DNA from 2 places in the Massilia sp. CFBP9026 genome. Region 2 is predicted to be linked to the other one. Evidence: predicted binding sites of a transcription regulator. Region 2 holds the regulator's gene; the other holds the start of a gene.

Region 1 (6,029 bases), on a different contig from region 2:
CGAAGCCCAGGTCGATCTCGCCCGCGAAGGAGGCTTGCACCCAGTCCCGCACCGTCTCGCGCGCGAGCACCGGCAGGTCGATCTCGGCGAAGGCCAGGCCGGCCTGCGGCTGGTTTTCGGCGCGCGCCAGCGCCAGCAGCTGGTTCACCAGGCGCGTGGCCGATTCCGAACTCTTGGCCAGCTGTTCCAGCGAGCGGTGGATCTCGGCCGGGTCGAGCTGGCGCAGGGCCAGTTCGGACTGCATGCGCATGCCGGCCAGCGGGGTCTTCATCTGGTGCGCGGCGTCGGCAATGAAGCGCTTCTGCATCGCCATCGATTCGCCCAGGCGCTCGAGCATGTCGTTGAAGGAGCCGACCAGCGGCGAGATCTCTTCCGGCACCTGGCGCGGATCGATCGGCGACAGGTCGTCCTGGGGCCGGGCGCGGATGCGCTGCTGCAGCTCGGCCAGCGGGGTCAGTCCGCGCGACAGCGCGAACCAGACCAGCGCCAGGATCACCGGCAGGATGATGAACTGGGGCAGGATCACGCCCTTGATGATCTCGCCCGCCAGGTGCGCGCGCTTGTCGAGCGTCTCCGCCACCTGTACCAGCGCAAGGGGCGGCTCGAGCGGCGGCTGCGGGGAACGTTCATGCAGTGGGTCGAGGTTGACATAGGTGTAGGCGACCCGGATCGGTGTGCCATGGATGCTGTCGTTGCGGAACTCGACCGCGCCGCTGCGCGCATGCTCGTCGGCCGCGTCCATCCGCGGACGCGGCAGGTCGCGGTCGCCGTCCAGCAGCTCGCCGTCGGGCCCGGCCAGCAGGTAATACACGCTGTCGACGTCGTCGGCGCGCAGGATGTCGCGGCCGGACGGATGCAGCTGGCCGGCCGCCTTGCCGCCCACGCTGCGGATCTGCTGGCCCAGCACCGTGACCCGGTCTTCGAGCGCATCGTCGAAGGGCTGGTTGGCGATCGACTTGGCAACGAGATAGGTGATGGCGATGCTCATCGGCCACAGCAGCAGCAGCGGGGCCAGCATCCAGTCGAGGATCTCGCCGAACAGCGAGTGCCGGATGTTCTCGTCCGGTTCTGGATTTGGCGGGACGTAGGTCGGCTCGGCCGTCGTGGCCGGGGTGTACTCGGGGCCGGCCGTGAAACCGGCGTCGCGTTCGTTCACCTGTCGGCGACGGTTGCCGTTGCCGCTGACGTTGCAGCGGCGCGTTCGGCCAAGGCCGCCGCCGCGGCCTCGGAGAACTTCTCGAGGCAGTAGCCCAGGCCGCGTACGGTGGCGATGCGCACGCCGCCGACCTCGATCTTCTTGCGCAGGCGGTGCACATAGACCTCGATCGCGTTGTTCGAGACTTCTTCTCCCCATTCGCACAGATGGTCGACCAATTGTTCCTTGGATACCAGGCGGCCGGTGCGCGCCAGCAGCACCTCGAGCAGGCCGAGCTCGCGCGCCGACAGGTCGAGCATCTGGTCGTTGATGTAGGCGCTGCGGCCGACCTGGTCGTAGACCAGCGGGCCGTGGCGCACCACGGTCGGGCCGCCGCCGGCGCCGCGGCGGGTAAGGGCGCGCACCCGCGCCTCGAGTTCGGACAGGGCGAACGGCTTGGCCATGTAGTCGTCGGCGCCCAGGTCGAGGCCTTCCACGCGCTGCTCGACGGAATCGGCGGCGGTGAGGATCAGGACCGGCAGCAGCGAGGCGCGGGCGCGCAGGCGGCGCAGCACTTCGAGCCCCGACATCTTCGGCAGGCCGAGGTCGAGGATGAGCAGGTCGAACTCCTGGGTGGAGAGGGCGGTGTCGGCATCCTGGCCGTTCTTGACGTAATCGATAGCGTAGCCGGACTGGCGCAGGGATCGCGTCAGGCCGTCGGCAAGTACGCTATCATCTTCGGCGAGCAGAATTCGCATGGTGGCACCTCGGTTATAGGTTGATACGTCGTTCCCGCGCAGGCGGGAACCCAATCCGTATGCACTGTGACTGCGGTTTTCGCTAGCGGTTGGTGCAGAACTTGGATCCCCGCCTGCGCGGGGATGACGTGTATTGTGTTTGATTTGTCGCAACAATGCGAGTCTCACCCCATTTATTGACAAAATGGTTACGTATTAGTGCTTGCAAAAACCACTGGATTTTTATACAGTAGTGGCTATTGAAGTGCGCGTGCGCGCCCACACCTTGCCTACTCCACGATTGAAAGTACACCATGGACGACAAAAAATCCGCATTGAACGCCGCTGAAAAGGGCAAGGCGCTGGCAGCCGCCCTGGCGCAAATCGAAAAGCAGTTCGGCAAGGGGTCGGTCATGCGCATGGATGCCAATGCGCCGGTCGAAGAAGTGCAGACTGTTTCCACCGGCTCGCTGGGCCTCGACATCGCCCTGGGCGTCGGCGGCCTGCCGCGTGGCCGTATCGTCGAGATCTACGGCCCTGAATCGTCGGGTAAAACCACCCTGACGCTGCAGACCATCGCCCAGATGCAAAAACTGGGTGGCACCTGCGCCTTCATCGACGCCGAGCACGCGCTCGACGTTACCTATGCCCAAAAACTGGGCATCAACCTGAGCGACCTGCTGATCTCGCAGCCGGACACCGGCGAGCAAGCACTCGAAATCACCGACGCCCTGGTGCGTTCGGGCAGCGTCGACCTGGTGGTCATCGACTCGGTGGCGGCACTGACCCCGCGCGCCGAGATCGAAGGCGATATGGGCGACTCGCTGCCGGGCCTGCAGGCACGCCTGATGTCGCAAGCGCTGCGCAAGCTCACCGGTTCGATCAACCGCACCAATACGCTGGTGATCTTCATTAACCAGATCCGCATGAAGATCGGCGTCATGTTCGGCAGCCCGGAGACGACCACCGGCGGTAACGCACTGAAGTTCTACGCCTCCGTGCGCCTGGACATCCGTCGTACCGGCTCGATCAAGTCGGGTGACGAAGTGATCGGTAATGAAACCAAGGTCAAGGTCGTCAAGAACAAGATCGCGCCACCGTTCAAGGAGGCCCACTTCGACATCCTGTACGGAGCTGGCACCTCGCGCGAAGGCGAAATCCTGGACCTGGGCGCCGACAACAAGATCGTCGAGAAGTCGGGCTCGTGGTACAGCTATAACGGCGAGCGCATCGGCCAGGGCAAGGACAATGCCCGTCAGTTCCTGGTGGATCGTCCAGCCCTGGCGCGTGAAATCGAGAACAAGGTCCGTGCCGCCCTGGGCGTGCGCGAACTGCCGCCGGCGGCAGCCGGTGGCGACGACAAGCCGAAGCTGCAGGCAGTTGGTGAGTAATCGCCTGGCGAGGGCGGCGCGGCAGGGTAGCGCCGCGGGTTTCTACCCGTTCGTTCTCGCCATGTTGTCGATCACGGTGTCCCCATGCCAGCTCCTGCACTAAGCCTCAAGGCGCGCGCGCTGCGCTACCTGTCGCAGCGCGAGCACAGCCGGTTCGAGTTGCGGCGCAAGCTGGCCAAGTATGCCCAGGAAGACGAAGACGTCGACGCCCTCCTGGATTTCCTTGAAAAGAATAACTGGCTGTCGCAGGAACGTTTCGCCGAATCCCTGATCAACCGTAAGGCCAGCCGCTACGGCAATAGCCGTGTGGTGGCCGAACTGCAAAGCCATGGCGTCACCGGCGATGCGCTGGTTGAGATCAAGGCCGGGCTGTCCGACAGCGAGACGGCGCGCGCCGTCGAAGTCTGGCAGCGCAAGTTCGGCACGGTCGCCACCGACGCGGCGATGCGGGCCAAGCAGATGCGCTTTCTGTTGCAGCGCGGCTTTTCGCAGCGTGCGGCACGGGTGGCGATGCAGGGTAGTCCTGCGGACGATGAGTTCGATGTGAGCTGATGGATGTCGGTTCATCGGCCCGATTGCTCCAGGCGCCAGCGTGGAGCGTCATCCCCGATATGCTTAGACGCATATTCCTCAACGGGCGATGGCGCTGCACGCTGGCGCTTTTTGCCGTCTGGGCATTCCAGGTCGCTGACTGATCCTATCCCAAATACATATCTTTCATTCACGTTGTGAATAGGGTGGGGGCTGTCATTCAAGACAGGCGAATAATATAAGCGGCAAACGCGCCGTCATATTCCCTTGAAGTCCCTTCATCTCCTCGTAGTAACCCTTACCCACCTTTCTTTCCCATGCGCCGCTGTGGACGCTGTGCTAAACTTTGCGGGTTTAAGCAGCGCCGCATGAGCGGTTGTTGTCGCAGAAGCTGCGGCAACGTGCAAGTAGCACACCGGCTGCATCACTAACCGCCGTCTCGACGGCACTGGTATTTATGCCTTTGTCACCTCCCGTATCGCGCTCGCTCCGGCATACGCGCGCCATCACAGTCGAAGCGTTCGCGCGCGACGATGGCTTGTGGGACCTCGATGCCAGCATCCGCGATGTGAAAACGCGTACTGTCGCGCTTGCTTCCGGCGAACGGCCCGGCGGCACGCCGGTGCACGACCTCAAGCTGCGTGTAACCATTGACCGCGACCTCAACATCGTCGATGCCGAAGCCGCATCCGATGCCGTCCCGTATCCGGGCTACTGCGATACCATCGGCCCTGCCTACAAGAAGTTGATCGGGCTCTCGCTCGTGAACCATTTCCGGTTGCATCTGAAAGACCGCCTATCCGGCGTACTCGGCTGCACCCATTTGACCGAATTGGCCCAGGTGCTGCCGACCGCAGCCTTGCAAGCCTTTGCTGACGACAATGTCGACGCCCCAGGTGGGCTCGGCGGCTCGTCAACCGACCGTCCATTTGAGCTCGACCGTTGCCATGCCCTGCGCAGCGACGGCCCTGCCGTGGCCAAATACTACCCACGCTGGTCGATCAAGGCCGTCTCGGGTTAGCGTTCGTCGTTTTTACTTTTGTAGTTCAACCGTATTTCTAATTCAGTAATAGAAGAAGGGAAGCCAGCATGAAGATCCATGAGTACCAGGGCAAAGAGATCCTCCGAAAATTCGGGGTGACCGTTCCGCGCGGCATTCCGTGCATGTCGGTCGAAGACGCTGTCAAAGCCGCTGAAGAGCTGGGCGGTCCGGTCTGGGTCGTCAAGGCACAGATCCACGCTGGCGGCCGCGGCAAAGGCGGTGGCGTCAAGGTCGCCAAGTCGATCGAGCAAGTCAAGGAATACTCCGAGCAGATCATGGGCATGCAGCTGATCACTCATCAGACCAGCCCTGAAGGCCAGAAAGTGCGTCGCCTGATGATCGAAGAAGGCGCCGACATCAAACAAGAGCTGTACGTGTCGCTAGTCACCGACCGCGTCACCCAGAAAGTCGTGCTGATGGCCTCGTCGGAAGGCGGCATGGACATCGAAGAAGTCGCGCACAGCAACCCAGAAAAAATCCACAATGTCGTGATCGACCCTAAAGTCGGCCTGACCGATGCGCAGGCTGACGATGTCGCCGCCAAGATCGGCGTGCCTGCTGGCTCGATCGCCGATGCCCGCGCCAACCTGCAAGGCCTGTACAAAGCCTACTGGGAAACCGACGCATCGCTGGCCGAGATCAACCCACTGATCGTCACCGGCAGCGGCAAGATCATCGCCCTGGACGCGAAGTTCAACTTCGACGCCAACGCCCTGTATCGCCGTCCAGAAATCGTCGCCTACCGCGACCTGGACGAAGAAGATCCAGCTGAAGTCGAAGCATCGAAATTCGACCTGGCCTACATCTCGCTCGACGGCAATATCGGCTGCCTGGTGAACGGCGCCGGCCTGGCCATGGCGACCATGGACACCATCAAGCTGTTCGGCGGCGAGCCGGCCAACTTCCTGGACGTGGGCGGTGGCGCTACGGCCGAGAAAGTGACCGAAGCCTTCAAGATCATGCTGAAGAACCCTGACCTGAAAGCTATCCTGGTCAACATCTTCGGCGGCATCATGCGTTGCGACGTCATTGCCGAAGGCGTGATAGCTGCTTCGAAAGCCGTGTCGCTGCAAGTGCCACTGGTCGTGCGCATGAAGGGCACCAACGAAGATCTGGGCAAGAAGATGCTGGCTGAATCGGGCCTGCCGATCATCGCCGCAGACACGATGGAAGACGCAGCGAAGTCGGTCGTT
Region 2 (6,029 bases):
GTCCATATCGTGCAGCATCGAGACGGCTTCCTGCACCTTCAGGCAGCACGACAGGCACAGCTCGGCCAGGCGCTTCGCTTCCGGCGTGACCGCATGCAGGTCATACAGCGACACGGTCTGCGCCGCGTCTTCCATCATGTCCAGGATGTCGTCCATGCGGGTGATCAGCTTGTGGATGTCGTCGCGGTCGAGCGGGGTGATGAAGGTCTTGTGCAGCAGGTCGACCGTGGCGTAGGTGATCTTGTCGGCCTGCTTCTCGATGGTTTCGACCGCGTGGGTGCGGGTTTCCAGGTCATCGAAGTTGGTCATCAGGCCAACCATCTCGTGCGCACCCTTCACGCACAAGGCCGCGTGTTGGTTGAACAGTTCAAAGAAATTGCCCTCTTTGGGCAGGAAACGTCCAAACATTATTTTTCTCCGTGGAGTTCTCTCTGGGTCATGCCGCCATCGTGGACAGATGGCGGCACTGAATATCGGTTTAGTCGCCCTGATAAACGGCGAGGTTACCGCTGTAGTTGCCAAACTTGGTGTATTGGCCAATCCAGGTGAGGCGAATCGCCCCAATCGGACCGTTACGCTGCTTGCCGATAATGATCTCGGCGGTGCCCTTGTCGGGCGAATCCGGGTTATAGACTTCGTCGCGGTACAGGAAGATGATCACGTCCGCATCCTGTTCGATAGCGCCGGATTCGCGCAAGTCGGACATCACGGGACGTTTGTTGGGGCGTTGTTCCAGCGAGCGGTTCAGCTGCGACAGCGCGATCACGGGACACTGCAGTTCTTTCGCCAGGCCTTTCAGCGAGCGCGAGATCTCGGAAATCTCGGAGGCGCGGTTGTCGCCCGGCTTCGAACCCTGCATCAGCTGCAGGTAGTCGACGATGATGAGCCCGAGCTTGCCGCACTGGCGCGCCAGGCGTCGTGCCCGTGCGCGCATCTCGATCGGGTTCAGTGCGGGTGTTTCGTCGATGTACAGCTGGGCATCGTTCATCTTCTGGATGGCGTGCGTCAGGCGCGGCCAGTCCTCGTCGTTCAGGCGGCCGGTACGCAGGCGGTGCTGGTCGAGCTGGCCGACCGAGCCGAGCATACGCATGGCCAGCTGGGTGCCGCCCATCTCCATCGAGAACACGGCGACCGGCAGGCCGGCCTCGATCGCGACGTTCTCGCCGATATTCACCGAGAACGCGGTCTTGCCCATCGACGGACGGCCGGCGACGATGACCAGGTCGCCCGGCTGCAGGCCTGATGTCATGCGGTCGAGGTCGATGAAGCCGGTCGGCACGCCGGTGATTTCGCCCTGGTTCTCGCGCGAGTAGAGTTCGTCGATGCGCTCGACCACCTGGGTCAGCAGCGGCTGTACCGCCAGCCAGCCCTGGGCGCCGCGGGCGCCCTGCTCGGCGATGGCGAAGATCTGCGATTCCGCCTCGTCGAGCATCTGCTTGACTTCCTTGCCCTGCGGATTGAAGGCATTGCCGGAAATCTCGTCGGCGACGGTGATCAGCTGGCGCAGGATGCCGCGGTCGCGCACGATCTCGGCGTAGCGGCGGATATTGGCGGCCGACGGCGTGTTCTGCGCCATCGCGTTCAGGTATTGCAGGCCACCCACCTCCTCGGCCTTGCCGAGCTGGTTGCAGGCTTCATAGACCGTGATCACGTCGGCCGGCTTGCCGGCATTGATCAGGCGGACCATCTGTTCGAAGATGATGCGGTGATCGTAACGGTAGAAGTCTTCCGCATGCATGAAGTCGGCGATGCGGTCCCAGGCGGCATTATCGCGCAGCAGGCCGCCAATGACGGACTGCTCTGCTTCGATGGAATGCGGGGGGATGCGCAGCGCTTCGATCTGCGGGTCTGAGGGTGCTGCGTTCATGGGCGGCATTATACCTTCTCCTGTCACACGGCTGTCATAATTGGTGAGTTTCAAAAGCAAAAAAGCCGGGAGAACCCGGCTTTTTTGTGTACAGCTTTTACTTCAGTTCAGCATTCGCTTAGGCAGCTTCGCCCACGACAGCGATGGTGATTTCCGACACGACGTCGGTGTGCAGGGCGACTGCAACCGGGAATTCGCCGGTGGTCTTCAGCGGGCCAGTCGGCAGGCGAACGGCAGCTTTTTCGACCGGGAAGCCTTGCTTGGTCAGCGCTTCAGCGATGTCGGCATTGGTGACCGAACCGAACAGACGTCCGTCGACGCCGGCCTTCTGGCCGATGGTGACGGTCAGGCCGCTCAGCTTGTCGCCTTGGGCTTGGGCGGCTGCCAGTTTCTCGGCGGCTGCTTTTTCCAGTTCGGCGCGCTTGGCTTCGAACTCGGCGACGGCGCCGGCGGTAGCGCGGCGGGCCATCTTTTGTGGGATCAGGAAGTTACGTGCGTAACCGTCCTTGACTTTGACGACGTCGCCCAGGTTGCCGACGTTGATGACTTTTTCCAACAGAATGATTTGCATGTTTTATCTCCAGGATAGCTGACGTAACCGATTAACCGTGGTGCAGGTCGGTGTACGGCAGCAGCGCCAGGTAGCGGGCGCGCTTGATGGCGGTGTCGACCTGGCGCTGGTAGTGCGCCTTGGTGCCGGTCAGACGTGCTGGCATGATCTTGCCGTTTTCCTGGACGAAGTCCTTCAGGGTGTCGACGTCTTTGTAGTCAACCTGTTCAACGCCAGCGGCGGTGAAGCGGCAGAACTTCTTGCGCTTGAACAGCGGGTTCTGCTGTTTGCGCTTGAGTTTTTCTTTAGCTTTGTTTTTGTCGAACTTTTTACCGAATGCCATTTGAGGCTCCTGTATATCTAAATTGCCGGTTAAGCGGCACTGAAATCAATGATGTGAAACACCAGGGCTTTGCTGTTGCGATTTTTTCGAGCAAGGAATCCATCGAAGCGGTAGCTGGCGCCCAGCTCGGCGCTGCCGAACCTGCCCGAAATCTCGCCCGCGGCGAACGCGGGGACTTCGAACTCGACCAGGCGATCGACCCCTGCCTCTCGCTGATGCGAACTGTGCATCAGGACGGCTGAAACGATCGGCACGCCGGCCGGGGTGTAGCGCAGTACGTCACGCTCGGCGATGGTCGCCACGAGCTGGAGCTGGTTCACCCGGTTCTTCTACTACTTGCTTGTTACGAATTCCTGGAAAAAATCTTAGGCAGCGGCAGCGGCAGCGGCTGGAGCAGCTGCTGCTGGAGCAGCGGCTTCTGCACGGTGGCTCTTGGCTGCGTCTTCGCGCTGCACCGATTTCATCATCGGCGACGGTGCGGTTTCTGCTTTCTTCATCTTGACGGTCAGATGACGCAGAACGGCATCATTGAACTTGAATGCGGTTTCCAGCTCGACCAGGGTCTCGTTGTCGCATTCGATGTTCAGACAGATGTAGTGAGCTTTTGGCAGCTTCTGGATCTGGTAAGCCATCTGGCGGCGGCCCCAGTCTTCCACGCGATGGATGTTACCGCCGCGGCTGGTCACCGTGGTCTTGTAACGCTCGATCATCGCCGGGACTTGCTCGCTCTGGTCCGGATGGACGATAAAAACGATTTCATAATGACGCATGCATTACTCCTTGAGGACGTTTTACATAAATGCCCACCTCGGCGTCAAGACGAGTGTGGGAAGGGAAAGCCCGCCAGTATAACCGGTGCCCGGAGCTTGCGCAACTACCAGCTCTGCACTGCCGGCGCGGGGACCGGCAGGCCTATGATGGATGAACTCGCCCAGCCAGGCTGCGGCGGCCAAGTTGTCTCCTGAAATGCAGCGCAACCCAAGGATGTCATCGATGAAACGTCAACTCACTGCCCTTGCCCTCGTCGCCGGCCTCGCCGTCGCCACCGTCGCGATCGCGAAACCGCAATACGGCTACATCATCACGTACTACTCCGACGCCAGCTACACCACCGTGGTCGGCGATGGCGAATTCACCTGCGCCGGCAAATGGAAACTGTATAACGGCGTCAAGACCGACTTCTATCTCGAGTCCAACGAAACCGAGTGCTGATGCACTGACCATCGTCACCCTCCGGTCGCCGCCCGGCGACCGGGCTCCGGCCGGGCTTGCCGAATCGACGCAAATGCCTGAGCTTTAACGAATATTTCCTGTTTTTTTATCGATTTCCCTTGCGCAGAGTAGAATACTGTACAAAAATACAGTTTACCTCTACAACCCGTTGCTGCAAGATATTTATGCTCAAGCTCACTGCAAGGCAAGAACAGATCCTTAACCTGATCAAGGAAGCGATCGAGAACACGGGTTTTCCTCCAACCCGGGCCGAAATCGCGGCCGAACTGGGCTTCCGCTCGGCGAATGCGGCCGAAGAACACCTGCAAGCCCTGGCGCGCAAGGGCGCGATCGAGATTTCGCCGGGCACCTCGCGCGGCATCCGCCTGGTCGGCGCCAGCGTCGAGCAGATCCCGATGCCGCCGCCCTCCCTGATGTCGCTGCCGCTGGTCGGCCGCGTCGCCGCCGGCAATCCCATCCTGGCGCAGGAACACGTCGAAGCGACCTATAACGTCGACACCGCGATGTTCGCGGCGCGGCCCGACTTTTTGCTCAAGGTAAAAGGCTGGTCGATGCGCGACGCCGGCATCATGGATGGCGACTTTTTGGCGGTCAAGAAAATCGACAGCGCCAAGAACGGCCAGATCGTGGTCGCCCGCCTGGGCGAGGAAGTCACCGTCAAGCGCTACCGCAAGACGGGCGACCTGGTCGAGCTGCTGCCCGAGAACCCGGACTTCAAGGTCATCGAAGTCACGCCCGACGAAGAGTTCGCGCTCGAGGGGTTGGCGGTGGGGCTGATGCGCAGCTGGAACTGATATAGCCGTCGATCCGTCGTTCCCGCGAAGGCGGGAACCCCAGTTTGCATGAGTCGCCGCCACAATAAGCGATCGTGGCAGCGCTGAGGGCTTGGGTTCCCGCCTTCGCGGGAACGACGTTTACAGGCAGTCTTTACTGCTTGGCCTTGTTGACCACCGAATTGTGCTGGTCCACGAATGCCTCGGTCGCGCTGCGCCAGGCGGCGAAATCGGCCAATACCATCTTCGAATTGACCTTCGCTCCCTCGGCGATGTTCTGGCGCACCTGCTCCAGGTAGGCGGTCGAGGCTTCGGTTTCCTGCTTGTTCATCAGCTTGGCGATGTCGGCCGGGATGCGCTTGGTCAGCGGCGATTGTTCGTTGAGATTGGTCACCATCTTGTTATAGCAATCCTGCCAGCCGGTCACGGCCTTGTTAACGCGCTCGATCTCGTCGTTCACCTTCGACACCGCCGGGATGCGCGGCGACGGGCAGCGGTACTCGCCCGACTGCAGGTCGGCGCCATCGTAGCCCTTGATCCAGTAATCGATCTCGGCGCGGCGTTCGCCACGCTGCTGCATGATCACGAGCGAGTCGGCGGCGACCTTGTTGCCCTTGGCGGCCGACTTTTCAAACCATTCCTTCGCCTTGGCTTCGTCGACCGCGCCGGCCTCGCCATACCAGTACATCTGGCCCAGTTGCTGCTGGGCCTGCGGATTGCCAGCGTTGGCCAGCTTGGTGTACAGCTTGAGCGCGCCCGCATAGTCTTTTTTCTCGAACAGGGCATTGGCGTCCTCGAGTTCGCCGGCGAAGGCGGCGCCACTGAACGCGACGGATACCGCGAGGGACAGGCAGGACAGGAATCGTTTCATGGGCATACCGTAAGGCTGAGCTGGTAAAAGTCCATGATAGCCGTGTTTTACGGCTGGGCTCAACCGCAAAAATGACAGGGCCGGCATTTGCCGGCCCTGTGATGACAGTTTTACCCCGCTTTACGCATCCAGCGCCTGGCGGAAGTCGCCCACCAGGTCATCGGTGTCCTCGATGCCCACCGACACCCGGATCAAGCCTTCCGCGATGCCCATGCTGGCGCGCCGCTCGGGGCCCATCTCGAAGAAGATCGTGTGCGCCACCGGAATCACGAGCGTCCGGTTGTCGCCCAGGTTCGAGGCCGGGATCGCGAGCTTCAGGCGATTCAGGTAGTCGAACGGGTCGATGTCATCTTTCAGCTCGAAGCTCAGCAGCGAACCGCCGGAGCGGAACA

The links. Region 2 encodes LexA, which represses DNA repair genes until DNA is damaged. Its sites were predicted from a motif close to ACTGTATNNNNATACAGT; they were not measured.
Region 1: the regulator LexA is predicted to act here: its motif matches at 2,107-2,124, upstream of recA (recombinase RecA).

What each region holds. Positions count from the first base shown of each region.
Region 1 covers NZ_JAXCWH010000002.1:389,784-395,812, reverse strand. The annotation lists gene SOM28_RS05900 (sensor histidine kinase) at 1-1,156, opposite strand, end outside; gene SOM28_RS05895 (response regulator transcription factor) at 1,153-1,893, opposite strand; gene recA (recombinase RecA) at 2,187-3,263, shown strand; gene recX (recombination regulator RecX) at 3,348-3,815, shown strand; gene SOM28_RS05880 (DUF2889 domain-containing protein) at 4,252-4,815, shown strand; gene sucC (ADP-forming succinate--CoA ligase subunit beta) at 4,884-6,029, shown strand, end outside.
Region 2 covers NZ_JAXCWH010000006.1:101,200-107,228, reverse strand. The annotation lists gene SOM28_RS15915 (DUF47 domain-containing protein) at 1-408, opposite strand, end outside; gene SOM28_RS15910 (replicative DNA helicase) at 479-1,876, opposite strand; gene rplI (50S ribosomal protein L9) at 1,986-2,438, opposite strand; gene rpsR (30S ribosomal protein S18) at 2,470-2,760, opposite strand; gene priB (primosomal replication protein N) at 2,790-3,080, opposite strand; gene rpsF (30S ribosomal protein S6) at 3,126-3,530, opposite strand; gene SOM28_RS15885 (hypothetical protein) at 3,754-3,972, shown strand; gene lexA (transcriptional repressor LexA) at 4,158-4,787, shown strand; gene SOM28_RS15875 (tetratricopeptide repeat protein) at 4,921-5,637, opposite strand; gene SOM28_RS15870 (cystathionine gamma-synthase family protein) at 5,758-6,029, opposite strand, start outside.